Regions from separate parts of the Lacrimispora sanguinis genome, predicted to be linked through region 1. Evidence: riboswitches for the same ligand, from Rfam matches in the RefSeq annotation. Region 1 holds a riboswitch; the other holds the start of a gene.

Region 1 (9,235 bases):
CGGTACGATCAGCAATACCTACATTCCCGATATTCAGAATTATTATCATTATCTGGACATCTATGCGGTCGCAGACACAGACCTTTTGCGGGCCAGAGAGACCGGGGAGAAATTCGGCATAAGAAAAGCATACAGACCGGAAGAATTATTAGCCGACGGCGAAGTAGAGATCGTAGTCAATTTAACACCGCCTAAGTTTCATCAGCCGGTAAATCTGTCTATACTCTCGGCAGGGAAACATCTATTTACAGAAAAACCGTTTGCCCTGAGCCTTTCTGAAGCCGATGAACTGATAAATCTTGCAAAGGATAAGGGACTTATGATAGGCAGCGCTCCGGATACGTTCTTGTCCTCGGGACTGCAAAGTATGAATAAGTACATTCGTGACGGTATCATCGGAAAACCGCTTTATGTAACAGCCAATATGATGTCGCATGGAGTGGAGATGTGGCATCCTTATCCATCACCATTCTACGAAGAAGGCGGCGGTCCGCTTCATGATATGGCAGGTTATTACCTCTCCGCCATAGTTTCAATGCTAGGTCCGGTTGATTCCATATCGGGCGCCTGCGGCAAAGGATTTGACAGACGCCCGATATTCAGTAAATCTCAACTTGGAAAATATGTGGATGTCAAAGTTCCGACACACTACAGTGCAGTATTGAAGCTTAAATCAGGCGTAATTGTAAGCATGAATATGAGTTTTGATATCTGGCACTCCGGTCTTCCGAAATTTGAAATCTATGGGACTGATGGTACCATAAGCTACCCGGACCCTAACTACGGCGGGGGAGTGCCTTCAGTTTATCGCAAAGAGCAGGTACTTGATACGGCTTTTCAAGAGAATGAAGAATACAGGCAGCGGGAATTAAAGACCTACGAACTGCCTGAGCTTTACCATAGGGTTAATCACTACTCTCGCGGACTTGGCGTACTTGATCTGGCATATGCACTTGAGTATGGCCGGCCTAACAGAGCAAGTGCGGAATTGGCGAGACATGTCACCGAAGTGATAGAAGGAATTATGACAGCCTCAAAAGAACAGCGAATCTATAAAATGATTACCAGCTGTACGATTCCAAGACCGCTAGAACCGGGACTTTCTGTCGGAGATCTGCAGTAAAATACAGGCGTCATAATCATTAATACGCCAAACAACAATAATTTAAATTAAAGGAGAAAATCATGAGTGGAGTAGTAGGAACAAACTTAGTCGCACAAGTAGGTTTTATCGTTAAAGATGTTGAAGTAACAAAGGTAAAATGGGCACAGTTTTTAGGAGTAGAAGTACCTCCGACCGTGCCTGTCGGTGAGTATTCCATAACCAGAACAACCTATAAAGGTGAGCCAGCGCCCGATGCAAGCTGCCTCATGGCATTCTTTGATGTCGGCCCCGGTCTTCAGCTGGAACTGATTCAGCCTGGCGAGGCACCCTCCACATGGAGAAATTACTTGAATGAAAAAGGCGAAGGCATCCATCACGTAGCTTTCCAGGTGAACGATTCCAAAGAAGCAATTGCCCAGTGCAAGGCTTTCGGGTTAAGCTTAGAACAGCACGGCATATATGGAGACGGATCGGGCGAATATAACTATATGAACGGTGAGAATGACTTAAAGTGCATCATAGAATTGCTGGAAAGCTACAAAAAGTAATCTGCAAATTGTCCGGTTTAAAAATATTCAGGAGGTTAGATTATGCGAATAGGCTTATCAGCAGCATTAGAACACTCTTCGCCGGCAGAATGGGCGGAGAGAAACGTTTTAGCCGGTTGTAAGTGTGTAAACTTTCCAATCAATTACAGGCAGGGGGAAGACCTGATACAAAGCTATGTAAAAGCTGCCAAAGAACACGATTTACTGATTGCGGAAGTTGGGGTTTGGAGAAACCCGATATCGCCATTTGACGATGTAAGAAAGGACGCCATGGATTATGCCATAGGGCAGCTTAAACTGGCGGATTCAATTGGTGCTAACTGTGCTGTCAATGTAGTCGGTTCAGCAGGTGAACGCTGGGACGGTGCTTATAGAGAAAACTTTACAAAAGAAACCTGGAAAAAAGCAGTAAAAAGCATCCAGACAATCATCGATGCGGCAAATCCACAAAACACTTACTATACCATAGAGCCTATGCCATGGATGTATCCGACAGGACCTGATGAATATCTGCATCTGATTGAAGACGTCGGAAGAGATCGCTTTGCCGTACATATGGACATCTTTAACTGGATCACCACACCTTACAGGTATTTCTTCAATGAGGAGTTTATGGAAGAAGCCTTTGATAAACTTGGCAAATACATGAAGAGCTGCCATATAAAAGATGTCCTGCTTGAGCAGGATTTCACGATGATGTACAGGGAAACCGAATGCGGCGGCGGCATAATGAATCTGGAAAAATATGCAAAACTTGCGGATAAATACAACTCGGATATGCCGATGATTATCGAGCATCTGCATTCGGAAAAAGAGTATCTGGAAAGTATTGAGTATGTTAAAAGAAGGTTAAAGCTATAAGTGAATGGTCGTAGATCTTGGATAAAGTTCTTGCAAAATTTTAATCCATAATGTATAATTACACCATTCTTTAAATATTCGCCATATGAAATCTCCGGAATGCGCCCAGCGCAGACCGTGGACGGATGGCACTCTGGAGACATCTGCTACCACGCAGGGGCCGAAGGGGCAAGCGCTTAGGCGCGAAACTCTCAGGCAAAAGGACAGAGGCGATTTTTTCACTTTCTTTTTGGAATATCGCATGATCTCTGTTTTTTTGTGAGTGGGAGTATATCCCACTCTTTTTTTATTAAAAAATATGAAGGAAGGGAAGTAGAAAACAATGCAAACAGTTATTGAACTTTTCAACAAGCTGGACTCAGCAATTTGGGGGTTACCCATGATTGTACTTCTGTTTGGCACTCACCTATTTTTGACCGTACGCACAGGCTTTATCCAGCGCAAAACCTTTACAGCCATTAAACTTTCCGTAACAAAAGACCCTGATTCACCAGGTGAGGTCAGCCAGTTTCAAGCGCTGACTACTGCCCTTGCCTCTACCATCGGCACCGGCAATATTGTGGGGGTTGGTACAGCAGTGTTCTTAGGCGGTCCGGGCGCAGTTCTCTGGTGCTGGCTGACCGGTGTATTCGGCATTGCTACCAAATATTCTGAGTCCCTGATTGCAGTTAAATATCGTGTGCAGACGAAGGATGGACGAATGCAAGGAGGGGCCATGTATGCGCTGGAGCGCGCACTGGGCTTAAAGTGGCTGGGCGTACTCTTTGCACTGTTCGCCCTGTTTGCTTCCTTTGGCATTGGAAGCGGAACTCAGATCAACGCCATTGCTGAGATTATTGAAAACAATGTACCTCTTCCGATTCCACGCATTGCGATCGGCCTTGTATTCGGCACGATTACTGCTGTAGTTATTATCGGCGGTATCAAGTCTATCGCAACGGTGTGCGAAAAGCTTGTACCATTTATGGCTGCATTCTATGTGGCAGGCTGTCTGATCATCCTTAGTATCAATGCTGATTTTATCATTCCTGCGCTGAAGGCGATTATAACTCTTGCCTTTCAACCCGGTGCGGTCGCAGGCGGCCTGGTTGGCCGAGGCATTATGCTTGCCATGCAGTACGGTATTGCCCGCGGCTTGTTTTCCAATGAGTCCGGTATGGGTTCTGCACCGTTAGTCGCTTCGGCTGCACAGACACGCAATCCGGTGCGCCAAGCGCTGGTTTCCTCAACCGGAACCTTCTGGGACACGGTTGTCGTCTGTCTTATGACCGGTTTGGTTCTGGTTTCGACCATAATGAAAAACCCGGACATTAACATGGATATGATTCAAAACGGCGGCCAGATGACCACCGCTGCTTTCAGTCAGATTCCAGTCCTTGGGCCGGTGATCCTGGTAGTTGGCATTATCACCTTTGCTTACTCCACCATTCTTGGCTGGTCTTATTACGGAGAGCGCTGCTGCGAGTACTTATTCGGCGCCAAGGGGATGCTGCCCTATAAAATCATCTTCGTGTCAATCGTAGTTGTCGGCCCCGTGCTGTCCCTGGATCTGGTGTGGACTATTTCAGACATCCTAAACGCGCTGATGGCGATTCCCAATCTTGTGGCTGTGCTGCTTCTATCGGGTGTAGTAGCAAAGGATACCAAATATTACTTAAACCACTTAGACGAAAGAGACGAAACTCCGATTCCTGTCGTAGATAAATAATAACTTAAAAACCTCCTGCCTTTCTTGGGCTGCGAAAGAAACATTCCTCCGGTAAATGGATTGTCTCGCAGTCCCGCATAAAGCAGGAGGTTTTTTATTTTTCCATCAAAGCGATCAGCCTTTGACTCCGCCCCCGGTAATACCGGCAATGATCTTCTCCGATAAAAAGATATAAAGGATAAAGGTAGGAAGAAATACGATGATAACAGATGCAAACATCCCTGACCAGTCTCCTGTATATTTCATGGAATTAATCATGGAATAAAGTCCTACTGCAACCGGCCGCACCCTGTCGGAGTTGGCGAAAATCAGGGAAATAAAATACTCATTCCATATATTAATAAAATTGAATATAGTTACCGTTATAATCCCGGACTGAGCCATGGGGAACATGATCAGCCAGAAAGCTCTCATGGGAGGACAGCCGTCAATGGCAGCCGCTTCTTCGTATGCCCTGGAGATATTGGCAAAAAATGTGAGCAGAAAAATCGTTGTATAAGGAACATTGATCCCCACATAAAGAAATATGAGCACTGCCTTATTTGCAATGTAGTTGTTTAACACATTCATACCGGCGATCAGGCTGAATAAGGGAAGAACGATCATGACCACAGGCACTCCCATGGCAGAAACGAGACTGGTCTGGATCATTTTATTCCCTGCAAAGCAAAATCGGGACAATACGTACGCAGCAGGCGCACAAATCAAAACGAGAAGCGTACATGATATAACGGAATACATCAGGGAATTAAAGAAAATAGCGGACACATTGGAATTGGTCCAGGCCTTTGCATAGTTTTCAAAATGAATTCCCTGGGATAAGACATGGCCTGAAAAGATGGCCTTTGTCGTAGAAAAGCTGGCAGCTACCACCCAGCCTAACAATACAATGGTAAATAATATCCAAACACTAAGGAGCAGATATCCCGGAAAAAGCCTAAGCTCTCTTTTCCAGTTGAATGGCTCCATAAATCCTCTCTTTTTAGCCATAGATTCCCCTCCTTAGAATTCCAGATCATCCTCTTTTATCAGTTTGTTGCATAGCAGGAATACAGCAACCACACAGATGCTTAAGAGGACACCAATTGCCGCACCAAGGCCTGCATTCCGCTCGGTCATGCTGTTGCCGGCACCAAAAATCATCATGTACATATAAACCATGGGAGTAATGGTCTGGGTATCCGCCGTAACCGTTGAGAACAGCTGGGACCAGACGAAAAATCCCACCGATGTAACGCTCCACATGGTAATATTTGTTTTGAATACCCCTTTTAACAAGGGAAGGGTAATATAACGGAACTGGTTTACCTTATTTGCTCCATCCAGAGTGGCTGCCTCATAGTAGTCCTCTCCGATCCGCTCGATTCCGCTTGCAAAGATCAGCATGTGATATCCTACCATTCCAAAACAGTAGGCAACCAGAAGGGCCATGAATTTGTGATCATTATCAAGCCACTGGACTTTGGATAAGTATTTAAGCCCCATGGCGGAAAATACATTTTTAAGGAGACCGAATTTAGGGCTGTATACATACTGAAGCCACATGGTCGCAAGGGCGACCGCACTGACTACGTTGGGAAGATAGATCATTGCCTTAAAAAAACTTTTAAAACGTATCCCGCTGGTGAGGATCACCGCAAACAATAGAGCGAGAGACATAACAACCAGTCCGCCGATCAACCAGATGCGGAACAGATTCCACATGGAAATGCGGAATAAGCTGGTGGACGCAAGCTTGCTGTAATTGGCAAATCCGGTAAACTGCCACTTAGTCATAGAATCCGTGATTCCTTCAATTTTAAAGAAGCTCATTAAAATTGTCCTGAGTATGGGATAAAGGAATACAAGGACAAACATTAAAACTGCCGGTGTTAGAAATACGGCAATCATTGTCTTATTCTTCTTCACGTTAAATACCTCCCCCGGCTTTCCTTAATCACAGGGTGACACCGCCAGGGCGGTGCCACCATAAAAATCTATTGATCCGGATTATTTACCTGCTGCTTTAAGAGCATCTACGAACCCTGTCGCTGTAATAGAACCACCGCAAAGCTTCATAAAGTTCTCCTTAATAATTGGTGTTAAATCTGCATTTGCTTCCGCTCCGGCTGCCCAAGGATAACGCACGCTTAAGCTCTCCATAACCGGCTTCACGCTGGCAAGCTGTGCCGGCCATTCTGCATTCCTGGAATCTGCCGGAATACCCATTGACATCTCGGACATCTTCTTGTCAAATTCTCCCTGAGTGATGTATTCAATCAGTTTAAATGCATTTTCTCCGTTTTTAGTATTCTTGTTGATTGCCAGAACCTGAGCGCCGTAGTTAGAGGCATTGGTGCCATCCTTTCCGCCTTCCAATGCCGGATAGCTGAAGCAACCCCATTTAAAGTCTTCTCCTGCCATATCCTTTACTTCATTAGGAAGCCAGGAGCCGTTTAAATACATAGCTGCCGTTCCCATAGCAAGTTCCTGGTTCTGTCCAGCAGGCCATACATTAGAGGCAATGGTTTCTGAAAAATACCCTTTTTGTGCAAAGTCCTCATAGGCCTGTGCGGTTTTAAGAACTGCCGGGTCATCCCACTTGCCTTCCTTTACAACAGCCTCTGTTCCCTGTTCGCCTAATAGTCTGGACATATGATAGCCAAACATGGATGTTATGTAAGCGTCATCACAGGTAATAGGAGTATAGCCCGCATCCTTGATCTTCTGGCATGCTGCATCAAGCTCTTCCCAGGTCTTTGGTACTTCCTTTATTCCTGCCTCATCGAAAATAGTCTGATTATAGAAAAATGCGAATACGTTGGGCTGGTAAGGAATGGATTTTAATGTTCCCTCTCCCACTTCCCTGCAAGCCTTTATTAAGCCTGCATTGGCATTGGCTTCATAACCAGAAGTCTTTACCAGATCTTCCAGATCCATCAGATACTGTCCCCATGTGGTATTTACACGGTCAATATCCTCGTCAAATAAGTCAATGTTGGTTCCTGCATCCAAAGCCGGCTGCAGTCCTTCACGGATTCCCGTACGTCCCTTAAACTGAACATCAACCTTCACTCCTGTATCTGCAGTAAACTTGTCAATTGCCATCTGAATTGCCTGACCCTGAGGCTCTGTTGCCTCCCACATGGACCAGTAAATAAGTCCTTCCCCGCCGCCTGCAGCCGTTTCCTTCGGTGCATCAGTGGCCGCTCCGCCAGCCGTCGTTTCTGCTGTAGTAGCTGTGGAAGCCCCTCCTGCACAGCCTGCCAGAAGACCGGCAGCCATGACCGCACTTAGCATAATACCCATAAAACGTCTTTTCATAATTTTACCTCCCTCTGTTATCCGACTTTACCGTCAGATGTTCTTGGTGAGTCTATATTATTATACTTTTAGGCAAAATGCTTTGTACAAAAGGTCATCATTTTTAACAATTTAGGTTTTTATCATTTGCTTTTTTCATAATTAGAAGTTAAAATACAGGTAAATTATATACCATTTGCACAATGCCGTATTTGAAAAGGCAAGCAACTAGTCTATAAAACAGGGGGGATTGTATGAAATATAAGTACACAGAATTAACAGAAGAGGTAACAATACACCGGATAATCAGCATCCATTATTTTGAATATATGAGCGACTTCACATTTGCGGGAGAATCTCATAACTTTTGGGAACTGCTATGCGTTGATAAGGGAGAAGTGGATGTGGTGGCTGACCATGAACGGCTGACGCTTCAAAAAGGAGAAGTCATCTTCCATCAGCCCAATGAATTCCACCGGGTTCTGGCCAATGGAGTCATTGCTCCCAACCTTGTGGTCATCGGATTTGACTGTCAATCACCTCGTATGGACTTTTTTAAGGAGCAGATCTTAAAGGTGGGGCAAGAAGAGCAGGAGCTTTTGGCACGGATCATAGCAGAAGCACGCCTGTGCTTTGTGGGAAGGCTTGACAACCCTTACCAGGAAGTGCTGGTACGAAAGGACCATGGGCCCTTTGCAGCAGAGCAGATGATAAAGATTTATCTGGAACAGTTCCTGATACAAATGTACCGCCATTCCTTTTCCGCCCGGCAAGCTCCCACTCCACTTAAGGACACCCCATCCGCAGAGGACATCTATGAAACTATCCTTTGTTATTTCGAAAAGAACATCTGTGTCCAGCTGACCATTGACCAGATCAGCCGTGATAATTTAATCAGCACTTCCCAGTTAAAAAAGCTTTTTTCTGAAAAGGGGAACACCGGTGTCATTGAATATTTTAACTGTATGAAAATTGATGCAGCCAAGCAGCTCATCAGGAACCGGCAGCTTAATTTTACCCAGATCGCCAATCAGCTGGGATATACCTCGGTTCACTATTTCTCCAGGCAATTCAAGCATCTCACCGGAATGACCCCTTCGGAGTACGCCACCTCCATAAAAAAACTGTCCGAAAAAAATATAGTGCGCGATACAAGCCTATAAACTCTTGCCCTTCGTGTCATAGTTTTTTCCTATAGGTACCTATAATTATTTTCTATTACGTTATAACCTCATTCCTGTGTTATTATTTGAAGTAAAATAAATGGAAGGGCTTTTGCTACATGAACCGGGACAGCGAAGACTTAAATGAACCCAGTCTTGAAAACATGGTTCAAGAAGCAAGGCAGTTGAGAAATGAAACTATCTAATATACTAAAAAATCAGGCAACATTATCTTTTGAGGTTTTTCCACCCAAAAGAGACGGCTCTATTCAAACAATTTATAATACCCTTAACGCTTTGCAGGAATTAAATCCCGACTTTATCAGCGTAACCTATGGAGCAGGCGGCAATGGTAACGGCCATGCAACCTGTGAAATTGCATCCACGATTAAGAATCAATATAAGATTGAAAGTCTGGCTCATTTAACTTGTGCTGGCCTATCCAAAGAAGATTTGCTTTCTCAGTTGGATATTTTTAAGCAAAACGGAATCGAAAATATCCTTGCGCTCCGTGGAGATATTTTAGATCCCAAACAGTCCAAAGGCGACTTTACCTATGCCAGTGATA
Region 2 (9,235 bases), 2.3 Mb from region 1:
GCTTGGCAGCAGTGCAATATGACTGCACCGGGGAAGCAGATAAGTCATTCCGTAAAAAAATACCTGCTCAGGTTTTACCTTCAGCGCATCGGCAAAACCGCAAAGTTCTTCTGTGAGACCGGGACACCAGCGGTCAAAAAGTTTTGCCGCTTCCTCAACCTGCTTTAGGCCAAAGCCCTCTATTTCGGCAGTATGGGTTGCTTGCAGCTGCGGGATTGCAGCGGTCATTTTTCCGAACTGATATCCAATTTCATAGCTTGTTCCGGCAAGCTCTGCGGTGTAGGTTTGTATTTTTAGCATAGTGTTGATTCCTCCTTGTATTCGTTTTCTTTAGTTTACCGAAACAATGGAGGGGCTGCATGATATTTTCTGCTAAACCATTATACCATAGTGGAGTTTGAAAACAAATAAAGGTACATCTTCATAATAGAAAATGTACCTTTATTATTTAACCTTTCTTTTTAACAGGAGAATTACCTGCGGGGCAGCGCATGAATCGCTCCGCCAATACAATCCTCAAGCGCTTCCCCTACTGATTCATTATAAGTAGGATGAGCCCGCATTGCTTTTAAAAGCTGCTCTGCAGTAAGTTTGTTGGTAATGGCAGTTCCCATCTCTCCAATCATATCCGTAGCTCTGGCGCACATCATTTGTGCTCCCAGCAATGCGCCTGTTTCCTTATCTGTTACAACTTTAACAAAGCCTCTCTCTTCCTTTGTTATAAATGATTTGCAGTTAGCGTGGGTTAAGGTTTTCCCGGTAATGGTCTCGATCCCTTTCCCTTTTGCTTCCTCTTCTGTTATTCCGACACATGCAATCTCTGGATCCGTATAAACACATGACGGAATTACCGACAGATCGATGGAGGGCCCTACCCCGTTCATAAGTTCCACCGCACAGATGCCCTGGGAGCTTGCAGCGTGGGCCAGCTGAATGCCTCCGATCACATCTCCGATCGCAAACACACCCGGCATACTTGTTTCAAAGTTCTCCTTCACCATAATCCTTCCCCGGTTCATTTCCAGTGAAGTCCCTTCTTCCAGCAGTCCATCCGTATTGGGAATACGTCCGGTGGCAGAAAGCAGGTACGGCGTCTTTATGACCTCGATCTTTTCTTTGTCTTTTGCCATCTCCCCATAGGTACAGGTGAAATCTTTGCCCTCTTTTTCAATTTTTCGGACAAATGCCTTGGTATGGATGTCAACGCCTCTCTTTTTCAATATCAGCTTTAAATTCTGTGAGATTTCTTTATCCAGACCAGGCAGAAGTCTCTCTTCCGCCTCCAGTAAGGTGACCTTGGAGCCAAAGGAAGCGAATACGGTGGCAAACTCCACACCGATAACTCCGCCGCCTATAATAATCAGGCTTTCCGGTACATGATCAAGCTGAAACAACTCATCGCTGGTCATGACTCCGGGAAGACGGATTCCTTCTATCGGCAAAATAGCTGGCTTTGATCCTGTTGCCAGCAGGATATGCTTCGCCTGAAGGAGTTCTTCCCCTTCCTCTGTCTTGACCCTGACCATTCCATCCTTGGTCAGCGTTCCCGTTCCGTGTATCCGATCAATTTTATTTCCCTTAAGAAGCTGTTCCACACCCAGTCTGAGACTTTCGGAAGTTTCATTTTTATAGGACATCACTTTTCCATAATCACAGCTCACCTCTTTTGAGATGATTCCGAATCTCTCTCCTGACAGAACCTCCTGATATAATTTAGCAGCGTGCAGCATGGCCTTGGCAGGAACGCAGCCTCGGTTTAAACAGGTACCGCCTACTTCCCGGTTTTCTATCACAGCCGTCTTCATTCCCAGCTTTGCAGCCTTTATGGCCGCTACATATCCTCCGGGACCTGCACCAATAACAAGCAGATCGTATCGTTCTTCCATCCTATCCCTCCCTGGTCTTTATAATTCTGCAGCAGCAAAAAACTCTTTTAAGTCTTTTATCATGGCCGACTGGGCCTGGGTTTCTGCAGGCACTTGATCCAGCTTATTGCAGATATCTTCATTCTCATATCTGCTACCCTTTATATACCTGGGGATCCGGTCCATAAGATCCGGTTCCATGGAATCTGAAAATAATTGCAGATCCTGTATGATCCCGCTGTTTACCTGAAATTGCCAGATCACATTTCCCCAAACAAAGCGTTTTGACAGTTCGTATTGAAAATCCATGTTACGTCCGTACAGCCAATCCCAGGAAGAAAACTTCTTTCTTCCCTCTGACAATGCTTCCTGGTCTAAATCCTCCTGCCTGCAGAAAACCGCCTTACATCCATAAGTTTCCTCAAATGCCTCCAGAAGCTTTTCCTTTAGCATATCAATGGTTAAGTCAGCCCGGTATTCAGAAAGATTGGTTACCCTTGATTTAACGGAGTCCACTCCTTTTAATGCCAGCTTATCCTTTGAAACCTGTAAGTATTTGGAAAGCTTCTCCATATCTGCATGAACCAGCAGGGTTCCATGATGATAACATTTTTCCCCTCTGGTATAAAAGGCATTGCCGGAAAATTTCCTGTCTGATACGGTAATATCATTTCGTCCTGATTTTTCTGCATGGATTCCCAGTTTTTTGACTCCGCTCAAAATAACCTCAAGCTGTTTATCCAGATCATAATGATTCTTGTTAACAAGAAACGTAAAGTTCAGGTTACCAAGATCATGGAATACGGCGCCGCCTCCTGAAAGCCTTCTCACCAGGTGACCGCCATCCTGCTCCAATTCCCGGATCCTGCATTCCTTCCATGGATTCTGGTTTTTACCGATTACAACAGTATTTTCATTCTGCCAAAGGTATAAGATACAGGTATCCCGACCTGCATTTTCTAATAAATACTCCTCAATAGCAAGATTCAGATACGGATCATAACTGCTTCCGTCTATATATTTAATTTCCTGTATCATCTTTTATCCGTTTCCTTATCTAAAATTCGTGCTTTAACTTTGGATTTCTGGCAGCCCTAACTTCATCAAGTCTGGTGACCGGTGTGTGGATGGGGGCCTGATGAAGAGTTTCCGGATTCGTCATTGCTGTTTCATGAAGACTGCGTAATACAGCAATCACTTTATCCAATGTTTCTTTTGATTCCGTTTCCGTAGGCTCCGCCATTAACGCTTCTGGCACGATCAGTGGAAAATACATGGTCGGTGGATGGATTCCATAGTCCAAAAGTCCTTTTGCTATGTCCATGGCTGATACACCGGTTTCTTTTTTAAGCCTTGCAAGGCTCATGACAAATTCATGCATGCAAGTTCCCTGGTAAGCCATATCATATACATCCTTTAATTGCGCCATCATGTAATTGGCGTTTAATACGGCATGCTTTGAGGCTTCCGGAACCCCTTCCTTTCCAAGCATAAATAAATACGTCATAGCTCTGACCACAATTAAAAAGTTACCGTAAAAGCTTTTCACCTGTCCGATGGTATGTGCCGGATGTTTAAATACGTATCCTTCCTCTTCCTCTACCATGCTGCCGGGTAAAAACTCAGCCAGGAGATCCTTGCAGCCAACTGGTCCGCTGCCCGGGCCACCGCCTCCGTGAGGGGTAGAAAACGTCTTATGAAGATTTAAATGGACCACATCAAATCCCATGTCACCTGGTCTGATCATGCCCATAACGGCGTTTAAATTTGCTCCGTCATAGTAATTCAGTCCTCCGGCTTCATGAACGATTTTTGTAATCTCCAGTATATTTCTATCAAAAAGACCTAATGTATTGGGATTGGTTAACATCAGTCCTGCTGTATCTTCCCCGACTGCTTTTTTTAATTCCTCCAAATCCACTCCGCCGTCTTCCGCAGATGGGATACTGATTACCGAATAGCCCACCATTGTCGCACTGGCAGGATTGGTTCCATGGGCGGAATCTGGTACGATGATCTTTGTTCTTTTATTGTCACCGCGGCTTTCGTGATATGCTTTTATCAGCAAAAGTCCGGTAAATTCACCGTGGGCTCCTGCTGCCGGCTGGAAAGTCATACGGTTCATTCCAGTGATCTCACATAAGTATTGCTCTGCTGTTTTTAATACTTCCATACAACCCTGCACCGTATGCTCCGGCTGCAGCGGATGAATCTGTTTAAAGCCAGGAAGAGCTGCTGTGTCTTCATTGATCTTGGGATTGTATTTCATGGTACAAGAGCCCAAAGGATAAAAGCCGTCATTGACACCATATGCCTTTTTCGCTATTTCTGTATAATGTCTGCTTATATCATTTTCAGACACTTGGGGAAGGTGCATGCTCTTTTTTCTCAAGCTGCCTTCTTCCGGCAGGCTTACCGGCACATCACATTCCGGCAGAATGGTCATCGTTCTTCCTTCCTGTCCCTTTTCAAATATCAGCATAACCTTACACCTCCTTTAGAATGCCAATGACACGGTCAATGTCATCCTTAGCATTCATTTCCGTGCAGCACCATAAGATCTGTCCGGCTCTTTCTCCGGTTAAGGGATAGCCGCCAAGAATTCCATGTTCTTCCAGTTTCCCCATCACCTGTTCAGCCGGGATTTTTGAAGTGGTCACAAATTCGTGGAAGAATTCCCCTTGGTTTACAACCGAATATCCGATTGCTTCCAATTGCTCCGCCATATAATGAGCTTTTGACATACATTGAATGGCTGTCTGCTTCAGTCCTTCTGCCCCCATCGCAGATAAATAGACGGACACTGCCAATGCACAAAGCGCCTGGTTTGAGCAGACGTTACTTAATGCTTTTTCTCTTCGGATATGCTGTTCCCTCGCCTGAAGGGTTAAGACGTAGCCTGTTTTTCCATTGGAATCAACGGTTTCCCCAACGATCCTTCCCGGAAGCTTTCTGATCAATTCTTTCGTACATGCCATAAAGCCGATATAAGGTCCTCCGAATGATAGCGGCAATCCAAGGGGCTGCCCCTCTCCCACTGCAATATCAGCACCATATTCTATAGGCGTCTTAATGATTCCCAAAGAAATAGGATTCACTCCCATGATATAGCGGGCATTGGCTTCCTTTGCTATGCTTCCGATCTCTTCTGCCGGTTCCAGAATGCCGTAATAATTTGGATTCTGAATGTAGACACATGCGGCCTGACTATCCAGATGTTCTTTTAGAAAATCCAGATCTGTTATACCGTCTTTTTCCGGAATAACCGTAAGTTCCATCCCGTTTCCAAAACAATAGGTCTTTATGGTTTCTATTACCTGAGGATGAACCGCTGCGGAAACAAATGCCCTGTTTTTCTTTCTGTCCCTGCACATAGCTACCGCTTCAGCCGCCGCAGACGCGCCGTCATATACGGAGGCATTGGCCACATCCATCCCTGTAATCTCACAGATCATTGTCTGGTATTCATATATGGATTGTAAGATTCCCTGGCTCATTTCCGCCTGATACGGGGTATAGGCGGTGTACAGGGTTTCTTTGGATATCACGCTTTTTACAATGGAAGGAATGTAATGCTTGTAAGCACCTGCTCCTCTGAATATAACTGGAAACACCGTATTTTTTGCTGCAATGCCTTCCATCTTTTTATTTACTTCCATTTCAGACATTCCGTTAGGAAGATTCAATCCATCCTTTAATAAAACCTCCTGAGGAAGCTGCCCAAAAAGGTCTTCTATGCTCTCAATTCCGATCGCTGACAGCATTTCTTTTCTGTCATGGTCGGTTGCCGGTACAAATGAACCCATATGCAGATCTCCTTTATTCCATTTCTTTTTTAACAAGTTCTTCGTATTCCTCAGGACTTAAGAATTCTTCTTTATCCGTTATATCGGTGATTTTCACAAACCAGGCTTCATAAGGAGCCTCATTGATCTTTTCCGGTGAGTCTAAAAGTTCTTCATTGATTTCTGATACAACTCCGGTTACCGGACAATATACATCGGAAACGGCCTTAACAGATTCCACATCAGCAAATACTTCACCGGCTGTCGTATCGTCACCTTCTTCCGGAAGATTAACAAAAACAAGTTCTCCCAATGACTGCTGCGCATGATCTGTAAGTCCGACCAAAGCCGTTGTTTCATCTTCAAATCTCACCCATTCATGTGTTTTGGTATAAACCAGATCCCCTAATACCTTCATAATTAATTCTCCTTTTCCTTGTAGGTTATTTTGATTTTCTATAAAATGGAAGGGTTACCACTTCCGCTTCTACTTCTCTTCCCCGGACGATTACCGTTACTTTCGTACCTGCTGCTGTATATTCTTTATCTAAAATAGCCATGGCTGCCGGATAGCCCAGATATGGGCAATGGGTTCCCGATGTTGTAAAGCCTGCCTTTTTCCCGTCTGCAAGTACCTCTTCGTGTTCCCTTATGATTCCACGCCCGGTTACCCTTAGGCCAACTCGTTTTCTTGTGAGGGAATCTTTATTTGGTAAATGGCTTTTTCCGATAAAATCATCCTTTTGCATCTTCACTGCAAACCCGAGACCGATTTCCACAGGATTAATCTCATCATTCATTTCATGCCCGTATAATGGCATGCCTGCCTCCAGCCTCAGAGTATCCCTGGCTCCCAGACCGCATGGGATCAGTCCATATTCACTGCCAGCCTCCATAAGTGTTTCCCACATGGTCTCAGCATATTGATTTTCTAAATACAGTTCAAAACCATCTTCCCCTGTATAACCGGTTCTGGATACCATACAAGGAATTCCGGCCACTTTTCCATCAAACACTGCATGATAGTATTTTTCAGGTATATCTGAGGTGAGTTTCATAAGTATTTCCTGTGATTTGGGACCTTGCAGGGCGATTTGAGCGATTTTATCAGAAATATCTTCAAACTCCACTTCTCCTAACTTATGTTCCAGCATCCACTGGTAATCCTTTTCTTTATTGGAAGCATTTACGACAATGAAGTACTCCTCTTCCTTTTTCTTATATACAATCAGATCATCCACCGTTCCACCGTGCTCATTGCACATGGGGCTGTATCTTGCCTGTCCGATCTCCATATCGGTAAAATCATTGGTCAGCAGACGATTAAGATTCTCAAGTGCATCTTTCCCCTTACAGATGATTTCTCCCATATGGGAAACATCAAAAAGCCCTGCCCTCGTTCTTACTGCCATATGCTCCTTTATGATGCCCTCTTCATATTGGATAGGCAGAAGATATCCGGCAAAAGGGACCATTTTACCATGATACTTCAGATGAATTTCATAAAGCGGTGTTTTAAGTTCCATGTTTAATCCTCCTTAAATAATTTATATGATAATATAGGAACATCATCCGTTATATGCACAAAAAAAGGCAGAAAGAAGTATCCGTATTGGATATTCCTGTCTGCCTCTGTCCTTTTACCTGAAAGATTAACTTCGTCGGTACATAAATGTTCTCCAGAGTTACGTCCGAATCCGATCCTTTTGCCTGAGAGTTTCTGCCTTCCCCTTCGGCGGCACAGATTTGTGCTCTCTCTCTGATTCATCATCCGTTATTTATTATTGATATTATCAGAGTATTTTGGCACTGTCAATCATTTTTTACACAACCTTTTAGAATAATTCTGACAACTTTTTAACTATCTTTTAAGGCGGCTCCTTACAGCCTGGCTGCGAGCAGTTCATCGTATGTCTTTAATCCGGGAAGGTTTGGAATTCTTATTATAGTACATAAAACTGTCAGCAGCGGCGATTGCAGCATCCACACTATCAAACATAGTAAAATCGACGATTCCATAACTAAAGGATAATGCAGAGCCAGTTCCCTCTAGAACCTTTGCTTTTAAGTCTTCTTGTATATTACATATTATAGCATCAGCATCCATAACACCGCATCCTAGCAGAACAAGGAATTCATCGCCACCCCACCGGCAAACCATATCATCCTTACGAATTCGCTTGGAAATGGCTCGGGCTACACTGTTAATTGCCTCATCGCCAGCAGCATGTCCGAAAATGTCATTAATGGACTTTAATCCATCTAAATCAATAAAGCATAAAGATACAGCAGGTTTCGTCATTTGAAGCGAACCATGCGTTTTTTGCAGGATCTTGATGCCCCATTCACGGTTAGATACGCCAGTCAGCGCATCCGTCGAAGCAAAATAGTGCAATTGTTCCTCGCACTTTTTCCGCAAGGTTATATCAATCGCCACCTCAAAATGAGCCAGAGTACCATCTACCCAGCGAATGACTGAATCTTTGACCCAGTACCAGTTGCCGTTTATTGTATTCTGATGCTCATATTCCAGAACCCCCTTATTAGGAGCAAAACCACTGCATTTCAGCTTGGGAATTGAACAAAAAGGACAAGGACCATCCATTCCCTTTTGCAGCACCTCCCAGCATTTTCTTCCCAACACTCCATCCGATTCAATTCCCAGTTGATCCGTAAGTGTCCGGTTTACAAATTTAAGTTCGAAGGTTTCCAAATCATTAACAAAGATGATAGAGTCAATGTTGTCGCTGATCGTTTGCAGTACCTCGTAGCTGCGGATAATCTCCGTTTCCTCGTTGCGCCTGATAATCAATGAGGATATGACACTGCCCACACCTTTTAAAAACATCAACTCTCTGTAGCTCCAACGCCGTGTTTTCATACAGTCGTCATAGCCAATAAATCCTATTAGCGTATCATGTTGGAATAACGGCAGGATAGCAAGTGCTTTAATTCCCTGTGGCTCCAGTATGGCCCGGTCCTTTTCCGTCAGCGTACTTACATCATCGGAAACATACAGGCCAGAGGGGTTCACAATGATATCGTAACTATAGTCATCTTTGCAGAGGTTTTGTAAATCCTGTATTGCAGGTTCCACGCCCGGTGCACACCACTCATATGTATTGCGCGTGTAACTATTAAAAAGATCCTCAAAGATATACACACGGCTGACATCGATGTATTCACCCACTCGGGACAGAATCATCTGCACAGCCTGGTTTATATCCGTAGAGTGGTAGGATGTATTTAAAACGTAGGCTAAAATATCATTATATTTATTCGATGAATCGCAGTCTGAGTCGTCATAAAAAACGTATATAATGATATATTTTGACTCGCCAAGGCATGCAATGTTTGCGGCAATTTTAACAGAAATAACTCTTTCTTCAGGTGATATCAGTTTTAATGGGTACTGGCTAAGAGAGCCGGCATGTTCCAGTGTCTGACGAATATGATCCTGTTCCCTTTCATTCTGAAAACGCATTAATTGGCGGAGAGGAACCTTCAGGGAGGAATCTGCATCGGGTTTCTCCAAAATGATTGACGGGTTAAGAAGCAGGTATGCTTCCCTGTTGGCAAAGGATA

Evidence for each region. A riboswitch is a leader RNA that binds a small molecule or an ion and turns the genes downstream of it on or off. The one in region 1 is predicted to bind glycine.
Region 2: linked by a shared signal. The riboswitch ahead of gcvT (glycine cleavage system aminomethyltransferase GcvT) and the one ahead of ACHZES_RS16540 (sodium:alanine symporter family protein) in region 1 are both predicted to bind glycine.

What each region holds. Positions count from the first base shown of each region.
Region 1 covers NZ_CP173277.1:3,548,457-3,557,691, reverse strand. Annotated here, with positions in the region: gene ACHZES_RS16555 (Gfo/Idh/MocA family protein) at 1-1,123, shown strand, start outside; gene ACHZES_RS16550 (VOC family protein) at 1,186-1,653, shown strand; gene ACHZES_RS16545 (sugar phosphate isomerase/epimerase family protein) at 1,696-2,514, shown strand; glycine riboswitch at 2,638-2,731, shown strand; gene ACHZES_RS16540 (sodium:alanine symporter family protein) at 2,837-4,222, shown strand; gene ACHZES_RS16535 (carbohydrate ABC transporter permease) at 4,337-5,212, opposite strand; gene ACHZES_RS16530 (carbohydrate ABC transporter permease) at 5,225-6,130, opposite strand; gene ACHZES_RS16525 (ABC transporter substrate-binding protein) at 6,212-7,525, opposite strand; gene ACHZES_RS16520 (helix-turn-helix domain-containing protein) at 7,759-8,667, shown strand; gene metF (methylenetetrahydrofolate reductase [NAD(P)H]) at 8,860-9,235, shown strand, end outside.
Region 2 covers NZ_CP173277.1:1,295,522-1,304,756, forward strand. Annotated here, with positions in the region: gene ACHZES_RS06100 (C45 family autoproteolytic acyltransferase/hydolase) at 1-300, opposite strand, end outside; gene lpdA (dihydrolipoyl dehydrogenase) at 474-1,886, opposite strand; gene ACHZES_RS06110 (lipoate--protein ligase) at 1,905-2,903, opposite strand; gene gcvPB (aminomethyl-transferring glycine dehydrogenase subunit GcvPB) at 2,923-4,347, opposite strand; gene gcvPA (aminomethyl-transferring glycine dehydrogenase subunit GcvPA) at 4,352-5,671, opposite strand; gene gcvH (glycine cleavage system protein GcvH) at 5,685-6,068, opposite strand; gene gcvT (glycine cleavage system aminomethyltransferase GcvT) at 6,094-7,176, opposite strand; glycine riboswitch at 7,339-7,421, opposite strand; gene ACHZES_RS06135 (diguanylate cyclase) at 7,554-9,235, opposite strand, start outside.